Regions from separate parts of the Paenarthrobacter sp. NPDC089307 genome, predicted to be linked through region 1. Evidence: riboswitches for the same ligand, from Rfam matches in the RefSeq annotation. Region 1 holds a riboswitch; each other region holds the start of a gene.
The links. Region 1 has a riboswitch for glycine ahead of gcvP (aminomethyl-transferring glycine dehydrogenase). Riboswitches for the same ligand answer to the same signal wherever they lie in the genome.
Positions count from the first base shown of each region.

Region 1 (4,163 bases):
TTCCTGCTGGTCACCATGTCCGGGGATGGTTCCCAGGCAGCAACCGACGGCGACCGGCTGGCGAACGTCCACGTCGAACTGTGGAGGCACGGGGTTGCGTCGGCGTCCTTGAAGCGGAACAACAGGCTCCACGTGGTGGTTCCGGCCGACGTGCCTGATGATGTCCTGGTGCATTGCGCGGGTCCGGATGCCGTGATCGGAATCAGCGCGGTGGGTGCTGTTGCCAGTATCCAAAGGGCCCTCCAGGAGTCCCTCTGGGCGCTAGGATCTGCTCGCGCTAACAAGCTGCGGCTGGCACGTTACGCCCAAGGCCCATCGTGGCTCGGACTGACCGGCTTCGAGGAAGGAACGGCGTTGGTCCGGCGTCTTTTGGGTCCGATTTTCGATTACGAGCAAAGCCAGGACGGAGATCTCTTGGTCACGTTGAGGACCTACCTGGACTCCCAGCGGTCCTGGCAAAAGACAGCCGCTGCCCTGTTCGCGCACCGGCAAACAATCATCTACAGGATGCGGAAAATCGGTGAATTGACGGGCCTGGACATGGGCGAGACGTCCACGGTGGCGCAGTTGTGGTTCGCGCTCCAAATCCATGAGGCGATGCATCAGTAGCCCTGCCTTGCTTGCGCTTTTTCGAAACTACCCGCTATGGTGTGAAGCGTGTCACTGAGGTGGCGCAACGCTTTTGATCTGCGGCGGGAGAGTCCTGCCGGTACATCCAGTCAGGCGCCGTAGGAGCAAATCCTCCCCAGGAATCTCTCAGGCCCATGTACCGCCGCGGTTAGGCAACTCTGGAAAGCAGCCCGGGTAACCGGGCTCACCGACGGTGCAAGCAGGCAACCATTCCTGCGGAATCTCTCAGGTCCAATACAGAGCGGGGAGGAACACCACATCATCGTGGCGCTCACTGGGCGCCTGAATCATGGAGTTCCTCTTGACTGTTCAATCAACCCCCACCGCTTTCGCGGACCGGCACATCGGCGCCCGGCGCCAGGCCGATGTTGACACCATGCTCAAGGCCATCGGCTACGACTCTGTCGACGGCCTGGTGGACGTAGCCGTCCCCGATTCCATCCGCCAGTCCTCGCCGCTGACCCTTTCGGCGGCGCTGAGCGAGACCCAGGTCCTTACCGAGCTGCGCAAGCTGGCCTCGAAGAACAAGACCGCTGTCCAGATGATCGGCCAGGGCTACTACGACACCGTCACCCCGCCGGTCATCCGCCGCAACATCCTTGAAGCTCCGGCCTGGTACACGGCCTACACGCCGTACCAGCCCGAAATTTCCCAGGGCCGCCTCGAAGCGCTGCTCAACTTCCAGACCATGGTGCAGGACCTCACTGGCCTGCCCGTAGCCAACGCCTCGTTGCTGGATGAAGCCACCGCTGTGGCCGAGGCCGTGCTCCTGATGCGCAGGGCCAATAAGAACAAGACTGCCAAAGACGGCAAGACTGTCCTGGACGCGGACCTCCTCCCGCAGACCATCGCCATTGTGCGGGGCCGCGCCGAGGCACTCGGCTTCGAGGTTCTGGTCGCCGACCTTTCGGCCGGACTGCCCGACGGCGACATCAACGGTATCGTCCTGCAGCAACCCGGCGTTTCGGGCCGGGTCTTTAACCACGCTCCCGTGATCGCTGCAGCGAAGGAGCGCGGTGCCTTGGTCACAGTCGCAGCCGATCTGCTGGCACTCACGCTCATCACGCCCCCGGGCGAGCAAGGCGCGGATATCGCCGTCGGAACCGCGCAGCGTTTCGGTGTTCCGCTGTTCTTCGGTGGCCCTCACGCCGCTTACATGGCCGTGCGCGAAGGCATGGAGCGCACGCTCCCGGGCCGCATCGTCGGCGTTTCCAAGGACAACGCCGGCGTTCCGGCGTACCGCTTGGCGCTCCAGACCCGCGAGCAGCACATCCGCCGCGAAAAGGCCACGTCCAACATCTGCACGGCCCAGGCTTTGCTCGCGATCGTGGCGTCGATGTACGCCGTTTACCACGGTCCCGAAGGCCTGAAGGCGATCGCCGAAACCGTCCACGGTCACGCCCGTGTCCTGGCCACCGCGTTGCAGAAGGCGGGCCGCGAACTTGTGTCCGGGTCCTTCTTCGACACGCTCACCGTCCGCGTCCCCGGCAAGGCCGACAAGGTCATCTCCGCGGCCGAAGCACGCGGCATCAACCTTCGCTACGTCGACGCAGACACGGTTGGCGTTTCAGTTGATGAAACCACGACGCCGGAGGTCCTCTCCGCGGTTGCCGTCGCCTTTGGTGCCGGTCCGGTAGGGGAGGCGGCCGGGTTCGAGTTGGCTTCCGACGTAATCCGCACCTCCGATTTCCTGCAGCACCCGGTGTTCAACACGCACCGTTCCGAGACGCAGCTGTTGCGCTATATCCGCAAGCTGTCCGACCGGGACCTCGCACTGGACCGCACCATGATCCCGCTGGGTTCGTGCACCATGAAGCTCAACGCCACGGCGGAGATGGAGGCCATCTCCTGGCCGGAGTTCGCTTCGATCCACCCGTTCGCTCCGGACCACCAGACGGCTGGCTGGCGTGAGCTGATTTCCGGTTTGGAAGCTGACCTGACCGAGATCACGGGCTACGACCAAGTTTCCATCCAGCCCAACGCCGGTTCCCAGGGAGAGCTTGCCGGCTTGCTCGCGATCCGTGGCTACCACCACTCCCGTGGAGACCAGCAGCGCACCGTCTGCCTGATCCCGGCTTCGGCACACGGCACCAACGCTGCCTCGGCCGTGCTGGCCGGCATGAAGGTTGTTGTTGTGGCCACGGCATCCGACGGCACCATCGACCACGATGATCTCAAGGCCAAAATCGAGGCCAACAGGGACCTGCTCTCCTGCATCATGATCACCTACCCGTCCACGCACGGTGTGTACGACGCTGACGTCCGCGAGGTGTGCGATGCGGTGCACGAGGCCGGCGGCCAGGTGTACGTGGATGGCGCCAACCTCAATGCGCTGGTTGGCCTGGCCCAGCCGGGCAAGTTCGGCGGCGACGTCTCGCACCTGAACCTGCACAAGACCTTCTGCATTCCGCACGGTGGCGGCGGTCCGGGCGTTGGCCCGGTCGCTGCGAAGGCCCACCTGGCTCCGTTCATGCCGGGGGATGCAAACAACGCTTCTTCCGAAGGTGGCGTTGCCATTTCGGCTTCCCGCTTCGGTTCCGCCGGTGTGCTGCCGATTTCCTGGGCTTACGTGAAGCTCATGGGCGGCGAAGGGCTCACCGAGGCGACCAAGTCTGCCTTGCTGGCCGCGAACTACGTAGCCTCCCGCCTGGATGAGCACTTCCCGGTCCTGTACACGGGCGAAGGCGGACTCGTGGCGCACGAATGCATCCTGGACCTCCGCGAGCTCACGGTCCGCACGGGTGTCACGGCTGAAGACGTTGCCAAGCGCCTGATCGATTTCGGCTTCCACGCCCCCACGCTGGCGTTCCCGGTTGCCGGCACGCTCATGGTGGAACCCACGGAATCCGAAGACCTGGCCGAAATCGATCGCTTCATCGAAGCCATGATCACCATCCGTGGCGAGATCGAGCAGGTAGCCAGCGGGGACTTCACTGTTGAGAAGTCGCCGCTGCGCAACGCGCCGCACACGGCTGCCGCCGTCGTCAGTTCCGACTGGGACCGCGACTACCCCCGTGAGCAGGCCGCCTTCCCGGTCCACCACCTCAAGCAGGACAAGTACTTCCCGCCGGTTGGCCGCATTGACGGCGCGGCAGGCGACCGGAACCTTGTGTGCTCCTGCCCTCCCCTCGAAGACTTTGAGAACTAAAGGATCCTGAGATGTCTGAGAACTACACAGCTCTTTACGAGCAACACAAAAAGGCCGGCGCGTCCTTCACGGACTTCGGCGGCTGGCAGATGCCCCTTAAATACGAGTCCGAACTCGCCGAGCACCACGCCGTCCGCAACGCGGCGGGCCTGTTCGACCTCTCCCACATGGGCGAAGTCTGGGTCACCGGTCCCCATGCCGCAGCGTTCCTGGACTACGCACTGGTGGGCAAGTTGTCCGCGATTGCGGTTGGAAAGGCGAAGTACTCGCTGATCTGCAACGCCGACGGCGGCATCATCGACGATCTCATCACGTACCGCCGCGCAGCGGATAAGTTCCTCGTGGTTCCGAATGCGGGCAACGCTGCGGTTGTGGCGGCGGCCTT
Region 1 is NZ_JBFBHE010000003.1:201,611-205,773, reverse strand. Features, by position in the region: gene AB0N72_RS08495 (PucR family transcriptional regulator ligand-binding domain-containing protein) at 1-609, shown strand, start outside; glycine riboswitch at 684-782, shown strand; gene gcvP (aminomethyl-transferring glycine dehydrogenase) at 932-3,778, shown strand; gene gcvT (glycine cleavage system aminomethyltransferase GcvT) at 3,790-4,163, shown strand, end outside.

Region 2 (4,163 bases), on a different contig from region 1:
CTGGTGACCCCTGCGGGAATCACCGACCTCGAGTTTGGAGACCCGGTGGAGGCCATCAACCGCGTGGCCGCGAAGATCAAGGCTGACAACCTGGCAGACCTCATCATCGTGGAGAACCACGACGGCGCTGCTTCAGGAACGCCCGAAGGGGCCACCCTTGAGCAAGAGGTGGCCGCAGGCGGACCCTTCGCCAAACTGGTCAACGAAACCAGCCCCGACGTGGCAGCCATCTTCACCGGCCACACGCACAAGGAATACGCCTGGGATGCTCCGGTCCTGGACGTCAACGGACAAGCTACAGGCAAGACCCGGCCGATTGTGCAGACCGGCAACTACGGCGAAAACGTGGGCAGCGTGACGCTGACCGTGGATACCGCAACCAAGTCCGTTACGGCCTACAAGGCAGCAGTCGTGGACCGCACAACGGACACGGCTGACAGCCTCGTTGCCGCCTACCCGCGGGTGGCTGCCGTGAAGGCGATCGTGGAAAAGGCCCTTGCCCAGGCTGCTGAAATCGGCAACCAGGCGGTGGGCGCGGTGACCGCTGATATCACCACGGCCTTCACTCCGGACCCCGCCGGCGGAGCCCCGAAGCGCGATGACCGCGCGAGCGAATCGACGCTTGGAAACCTAGTGGCAGACTCGTTGGTGGACACGCTCAAGGCGCCGGAACTCGGTGCGGCGGAGATCGGCGTCGTGAACCCGGGTGGACTGCGTAACGAGCTGTACTATGCACCCGACGGAATCATCACGTACGCCGAAGCCAACGCGGTCCTGCCATTCGTGAACAACCTGTGGACCACGTCCCTCACCGGCGCACAGTTCAAGACTCTCCTGGAGCAGCAGTGGCAGACCAACCCTGATGGCACCGTCCCCAGCCGTCCGTACCAGCAGCTTGGGCTGTCCAAGAACGTCAACTACACCTACGACGCCGCCCGCCCCGCAGGTGACCGCATCACCGGCATCTGGGTCAACGGAACTGTGATCGACCCCGCAAAGCAGTACCGGCTTGGCACCTTCAGCTTCCTGGCAACCGGCGGTGACAACTTCCGGGTGTTCAAGGAAGGCAGCAACACGAAGGACACCGGACTGGTTGACCGGGATGCGTGGATCAAGTACCTGCGCGAACACAAGCCTGTGTCCCCGGACTTCGCACGCCGTTCGGTTGCCGTGGCCAATTCCACGGCAGCCGAGGTAAAGGCCGGATCGCCGATCAGCCTGGCTGTCTCCAAGCTGGACCTCACCTCGATCGGCAGCCCGGCAAACGCCACACTCAAGGCCGTCTTCACTGACGCCAAGGGTGCCGCCGTGGTGCTCGGCGATGTTCCTGTTACAGCGGGTGCGGCCACGGTGAACCTCAAGGTTCCCGCAGCGGCGGCCGCAGGCACAGGCACCCTGGTACTGACCGCCGTCGAAAGTGGAACTGTGGTCAAGGCGCTGGTGAAAATTGCCGACAGCGGGCCTCAACCGCCACAGTGCACCCCGCCCACCAAGCCGTCCAAGTGGTATGACATCGTGGGCTGGCTGCGGTATGCCTTCGCCTGGTTGGAGTACCAGAAGTGCTTGAGGGGCTAAGCACCTCCTCGAGTGACGAATGAAGGCCGGGCCCCTCACGATTTTCCTCGTGAGGGGCCCGGTTTTGTTATGCGGAGTTACTTGTTCGCCGGTTCCGGCTCCCGGACGCGCTCGGCATCGCGCTGCAGCTCCGCCTGGAACGCCGCATAACGGGCCAGGTGTGTTGGACGGCGCCGGATCAAGAACCATGCGACGCCCAGGATGACGAACCATAGGGGCGTGGCAAGCAAAGCAAGCAGGGTGTCAGGCTGGGTGGTCAGCGCCCACAGCACGAAAGCGAAGAACGCGAACACCACCCACACCATCGCCACGCCACCTGGCATCTTGAACGCCGATGCGTCGTGCAGGTGCGGCCTGCGCTTCCGGAAGGCCAGGTAGCTTGCCAGGATGATCGACCAGACGAACACAAAGCAGACCGCGGACACGGTGGTCACCATGTCGAACGCCTTGCCAACGTCCTGGCCGGCATACATCAGTACGACGCCGGACAGCAGCAGGACGCACGAGAGGAACAGTGCGTTGCGGGGTACTTTGCGTCCGGAGAGGGCACCGAACACCTTGGGCGCGTCACCCTCCTGCGCGAGCCCGAACACCATGCGCGAGGTGGAGTAGATGCCCGAGTTGGCCGAGGACATGGCTGACGTCAACACCACCAGGTTCACGATGGTGGCTGCTGCGCCGAGGCCGGCCAGGGAGAACATGGCAATAAAGGGGCTGTGGCCGGCGGCGAACTGGGTCCAGGGCGTGACGGACATGAGGATGATGAGCGCACCCACGTAGAAGAGAAGCACACGGATGGGGATGGAGTTGATGGCCTTGGGGAGGTTCTTCTCCGGGTCCTTGGCTTCAGCGGCGGTGGTGCCCACCAGTTCGATGCCTACGAACGCGAACACCGCGATCTGGAAACCAGCCACGGAGCCCATGGACTCGTTCGGGAAGAAACCGCCGTGGCTCCACAGGTTGGTGAAGCTGGCCGGGCCGGCATCGGACTGGAATCCACTGAAGATCATGAACAGGCCCACGATAATGAGCGCTGCGATGGCCACGATCTTGATGAGTGCGAACCAGAATTCGGTCTCACCGAAGGCTTTGACGGTTGCCAGGTTCAGGAGCAGGAGGATCCCGATGGTGATCAGGCCCGGTACCCACAGGGGAAGGGAGGGCCATAGTTCCTGCGAATATCCGGCGATGGCGATCACATCTGCGATGCCGGTGATGACCCAGCAGAACCAGTAGGTCCAGCCGGTGAAGAACCCGGCCCAGGGGCCCAGGAGGTCTGCTGCGAAGTCGCTGAAGGATTTGTAATTCAGGTTGCTTAGCAGCAGTTCGCCCATGGCCCGCATGACGAAGAACAGCATGAAGCCGATGATCATGTACACGAAGATGACGGATGGGCCGGCCGCGGATATGGTTTTGCCCGAGCCCATGAAGAGGCCGGTGCCAATTGCTCCGCCGATGGCGATGAGCTGGATGTGGCGGTTGCTGAGCTGGCGCTCGAGATGGGGTGATTCGGCGCCAGTGGGAGGATGAATCGTCAAAGGAACTCCGTCGTTCAGGCGGCACAAGGTGCCACATTGATTCGGGTTCCTCCCCGCTCTGTAGGTAGACCTGAGAGTTTCCGCAGGCATGGGCCTGCTTGCACCTTCGGTGAGCCCGGTTGTCGGACTGCTTTCCAGAGTTGCCTAACCGCGGCGGTACATGGGCCTGAGAGATTCCTGGGGAGGGTTTGCTCCTACGGCGCCTGTCGAAATGTACCGGCAGGACTCTCCCGCCGCAGATCATAAGCGTGCACCACCCTATCCGGTGATGCAGCTCACACAGTAACGAAGGCTGGCAGGCCGCGCAACCCCAACGGCCTAGAGGCCCAGGATGCTACGGGCGATCTCGTCAGCATCCCGGAGGGTCCGCTGACCACTGGCATAGGCGGGTCCTGACCGCGGACGGGCCTCCGCTGCGATGGCATTTCCCCACTGCGAGGCGGACAACTGTAGGCCCAGGACATACATGCTTTCTGTGACGGATCCGTTGGCCGCTTTGGGACGGTACGGGTGCGGCTCGACGTCAAGGCCCGTGGTCTGCATCGGCGTCCCCTCCACACTCATCATGATCTTGGTTCGCACCAAGCCATCGGCCATGAGCTGCTCAAGCAGCGGAGAGATGTTGATGCCCACCCTGTTCGCAGGCGACATCGCCTCGATCAGGGTCCGCGCCTCCGCGGGCCCTTCGTGCACCCACGGGGAGGCGGCCCGGAACACCCTGGAGCCACGGTCCACGCTGAACTTGGGGTCCGGTCCAACAAAACTTACGACGCCGGCACGCGCCAGGGCGGCCAGCTGCTCCGAACGCAGCGCGGGAGGGCCGCTGGCCAATCCTTCGACGAACGACTCGAACCAGCCCCGCAACCCTGCCAGCCATGACTCGTCAGTGATGCCGCCGTCAGCCACCACGGTCTTGAGGATGGCCCTGCCGGTGTGGAGCGCACCGATGGCCATTTTCACGGGGTCGGCTTCCCCAAGCGCCGAGCGCCGCGCGTCATCGTCCAGATACGCGGTGACCGCTGCATCCAGTTCACGCCGCGAAGCGAACGT
Region 2 is NZ_JBFBHE010000005.1:51,511-55,673, forward strand. Features, by position in the region: gene AB0N72_RS13110 (ExeM/NucH family extracellular endonuclease) at 1-1,575, shown strand, start outside; gene cycA (D-serine/D-alanine/glycine transporter) at 1,653-3,113, opposite strand; glycine riboswitch at 3,258-3,356, opposite strand; gene AB0N72_RS13120 (FAD/NAD(P)-binding protein) at 3,432-4,163, opposite strand, start outside.
Region 2: another riboswitch for glycine. It lies ahead of cycA (D-serine/D-alanine/glycine transporter); the one in region 1 lies ahead of gcvP (aminomethyl-transferring glycine dehydrogenase).

Region 3 (4,163 bases), on a different contig from region 1:
GGGAAACGTCCAGCATGGGGCTTTCGATCCTCTGCTGACGGCGGACGAACACAATGCCCATCACCAGGCCGAAGCCCATGAAGGCAGCTGCGGATGCACCGAAGCCGTGGACCGCGAATTCCTTGATGCCGTAGACGAACGGAGCCATGGTGACCACGGACAGTACAATGCTGGGCACGTCCACCCGGCCGGGGTTGGCGTCCTTGGATTCGGGAATCAGTACCCGGCCAAAGGCCAGCAGGGGCAGGAGCAGGAACGCTGCCACCAGGAACACGGCGCCCCACCAGAAGTGCTCTACGAGCCAGCCGCCGAAGATGGGGCCCAGGGCAGCGCCGCCGGAGAAGCCTGCGGCCCATACCGCGATGGCCAGGCGGCGGCGGTTGGGATCGGTAAAGATGTTCCGGATCAAGGACAACGTTGACGGCATCAGCATGGCACCGAAGACGCCGAGTGCGGCGCGGCCGGCGATAAGCCATTCCGCCGACGGCGCGAACGCCGTAGCAGCCGAAACCGCCGCGAAGCCTGTGCTGCCGATCAGGAGCAACCGGCGTCGTCCGATCCTGTCACCGAGGTTGCCCATGGAAACCAGCAGCGCGGCGAGCACCAGCGGGTAGGCGTCAACGATCCAGAGCAGCTGGATACCGCCCACGTCCAGGGAGCGGGCGATCTCGGGCAGGGCAAAGGTGAGCGCGGTGTTGTCGACGGCCACCAGCAGTACCGGGAACATCAGGAGCGCCAGGGCCGTCCAGTCGCGCCACGGTGCTGCCTGACCCAAGGAGGGGCGGGCGGAACGGGGTGCTTGTGTTGAGGACGGCGATAACATGCAACTTACTGTACCGTCTGGACGGTACAGTTACAAATTCAAACCCCCCAAGTCTTTAGGGAATGATGTACACATGCCACGAAAACCAGTTGCCCGGGACGCCGTCCTGGATGCCTTCGAAGCCCTCCTTATTGAGGTGGGGGAGCGTGCGGCCACGCTTGACGCCGTAGCGAAACGGGCAGGAGTCTCCAAAGGAGGGCTGCTGTATCACTTTCCCAACAAGGAATCGCTGATCAGCGCCCTGCTGGAACGCTTGGATGAGTTGGCCCAGGCGGACATAGAAAAGATGAAGACTGCGCCCGATGGCAGCGCTGCTTACTTCATTCGGACCTCCTTGTGGGCCGATACCCCCATGGACCGGGCCTTCGTGGCCGCCACCAGGCTGGCTGAAGTAGCGCATGAGGAAACCCGACGCAGGTTTGCCGGCATCCAGCAACAGTGGCTGGACGTACTGGCCCAGGACGTGGGCCCGGAGATCGCCAAAGCCGTCAGCTACATGGGCGATGGCCTGTACTTCAACGCGATGTTTGAGGGCGGCCAGGGCGTCGGCACGGCAGCGCGGGAGGCCGACGTCGAGATCCTTCTGGGCGTCCTGGACCGTCTCCGCAAGTGAGGCTTTATCCATTTGCCGCAGCGGCCCGCACGTAGGACAATTAACGCTTGTGGCGTGCCCAACAACGCGCCCAAGTACAACTGAACATGCCTTCGATCTGCGGCGGGAGAGTCCTGCAGGCACGTGATGCAGGCGCCGTAGGAGCAAACCCTCCCCAGGAATCTCTCAGGCCCACGCACCGCCGCGGCGAGGCAACTCTGGAAAGCAGCAGGCACTCCGCCCAACCGGGTGAAGGGGCGCTGTGCTCACCGACGGTGCAAGCGATTTGTCGTGCAGACAACGCGCGGAAACTCTCAGGTCCAATACAGAGCGGGGAGGAACCCGAGCCGCTGTGGCGTACCCAAACGCCGCCCAAGTATTGGAGTTCCTTCGTGACGGTTAGTTCTGCCTCCACCACCTTCGTCGATCGGCATATCGGCGCACGCCGCCAGGCCGACATTGACACCATGCTCAAGTCTGTCGGCTACGACACCGTTGACTCGCTGGTCGACACCGCCGTTCCGAACGATATCCGGCAGGACGTTGCCCTGACCCTGCAGGACGCCCTTTCGGAGGTTGAGGTCCTCGCAGAGCTTCGCAAGCTCGCTTCCAAAAACAAGACGGCCGTACAGATGATCGGCCAGGGCTACTTCGACACGATCACCCCGCCGGTCATCCGCCGAAACATCCTCGAATCCCCGGCCTGGTACACCGCGTACACGCCGTACCAGCCGGAAATCTCGCAGGGCCGCCTCGAGGCCCTCCTGAACTTCCAGACCATGGTCCAGGACCTCGTCGGCCTGCCGATTGCCAACGCTTCCCTGCTGGATGAAGCCACTGCTGTAGCCGAGGCCGTGCTGATGATGCGCAGGGCGAATAAGAACAAGTCCGCCCAGGACGGCAAGACCGTCCTCGACGCCGACTGCCTCCCGCAGACCATCGCCATCGTGAAGGGCCGCGCCGAGGCACTCGGCTTCGAGGTTGAGGTCGCGGACCTGTCCCTCGGCCTTCCGGAAGGTGCCATCAACGGCGTCGTCCTCCAGCAGCCCGGCGTGTCCGGCCACGTGTTCGACCACTCTGCGGTCATCGCCGACGCCAAGGAACGCGGCGCGCTGGTCACCGTTGCTGCCGACCTCCTGTCGCTGACGCTCATCACCCCTCCCGGCGAGCAGGGTGCCGACATCGCAGTCGGTTCCGCGCAGCGCTTGGGCGTCCCGCTGTTCTTCGGCGGCCCGCACGCCGCCTACATGGCAGTCCAAAAGGGCCTCGAGCGTTCCATGCCGGGCCGCTTGGTGGGCGTTTCCAAGGACGACGCCGGTGTCCCCGCCTACCGCTTGGCGCTGCAGACCCGCGAGCAGCACATCCGCCGCGAGAAGGCCACATCCAACATCTGTACTGCGCAAGCGTTGCTCGCCATCGTTGCCTCGATGTACGCGGTCTACCACGGTCCCGAGGGCCTGAAGGCAATCGCCGAGACCGCCCACAGCCACGCCCGCACCCTCGCCGCTTCCCTGAAGGCTGCCGGCGTCGAGGTCCTGCATGGCTCGTTCTTCGACACCATCACGGTGCGCGTGCCCGGCGAGGCCGCCTCTCTTGTGGCTGCGGCCGAAGCGCGCGGCATCAACCTGCGCGGCATCGACGCTGATTTGGTGGGCATTTCCGTTGACGAGACGACGACGGCGGCGGTAATCGCCGAGGTTGCCTCGGTGTTCGGTGCCACCGTGGTTGACTCCGTTGAGGGCTTTGCTCTCGAAGGTTCCGTTGAGCGCACCAGTGAATTCATGCAGCACCCGGTGTTCAACACGCACCGCTCCGAGACCCAGCTCCTGCGCTACATCCGCAAGCTCTCGGACCGGGACCTCGCACTGGACCGCACCATGATCCCGCTGGGCTCCTGCACCATGAAGCTCAATGCCACTGCAGAGATGGAAGCCATCTCCTGGCCGGAGTTCGCTTCTATCCACCCGTTCGCTCCGGATTCCCAGACCGAGGGCTGGCGTGAACTCATCAGCGACCTCGAAGCCCAGCTGACCGAAATCACAGGCTACGACCAGGTCTCCATCCAGCCCAACGCCGGTTCCCAGGGCGAGCTCGCCGGTTTGCTCGCGATCCGCGGCTACCACCTCTCCAACGGCGATGACCAGCGCAACGTTTGCCTGATCCCGGCATCCGCGCACGGCACCAACGCTGCCTCGGCTGTGCTGGCCGGCATGAAGGTTGTTGTTGTGGCCACTGCACCTGATGGCACCATCGACCACGTTGACCTGAAGGCCAAGATCGAAGCCCACCGCGACGCACTCTCGGCCATCATGATCACCTACCCGTCCACGCACGGTGTCTACGATGCCGACGTTCGCGAAGTGTGCGACGCCATCCACGAGGCCGGTGGCCAGGTGTACATCGACGGCGCCAACCTCAACGCACTGGTCGGCCTGGCCCAGCCGGGCAAGTTCGGCGGCGACGTCTCGCACCTGAACCTGCACAAGACCTTCTGCATCCCGCACGGCGGTGGCGGACCCGGTGTTGGCCCGGTTGCTGCCAAGGCACACCTGGCACCGTTCATGCCCGGCGACGCAGCATCCTGGACCGAAGGCAACGACGTCCCGATCTCGGCATCGCGTTTCGGTTCCGCCGGTGTCCTTCCGATCTCCTGGGCCTACGTGAAGCTCATGGGCGGCAAGGGCCTCACCGAAGCCACCAAGTCCGCGTTGCTTGCTGCGAACTACATCGCATCCCGCCTCAACGACC
Region 3 is NZ_JBFBHE010000002.1:702,174-706,336, reverse strand. Features, by position in the region: gene AB0N72_RS07115 (MFS transporter) at 1-823, opposite strand, end outside; gene AB0N72_RS07110 (TetR/AcrR family transcriptional regulator) at 897-1,436, shown strand; glycine riboswitch at 1,530-1,627, shown strand; gene gcvP (aminomethyl-transferring glycine dehydrogenase) at 1,808-4,163, shown strand, end outside.
Region 3: another riboswitch for glycine. It lies ahead of gcvP (aminomethyl-transferring glycine dehydrogenase); the one in region 1 lies ahead of gcvP (aminomethyl-transferring glycine dehydrogenase).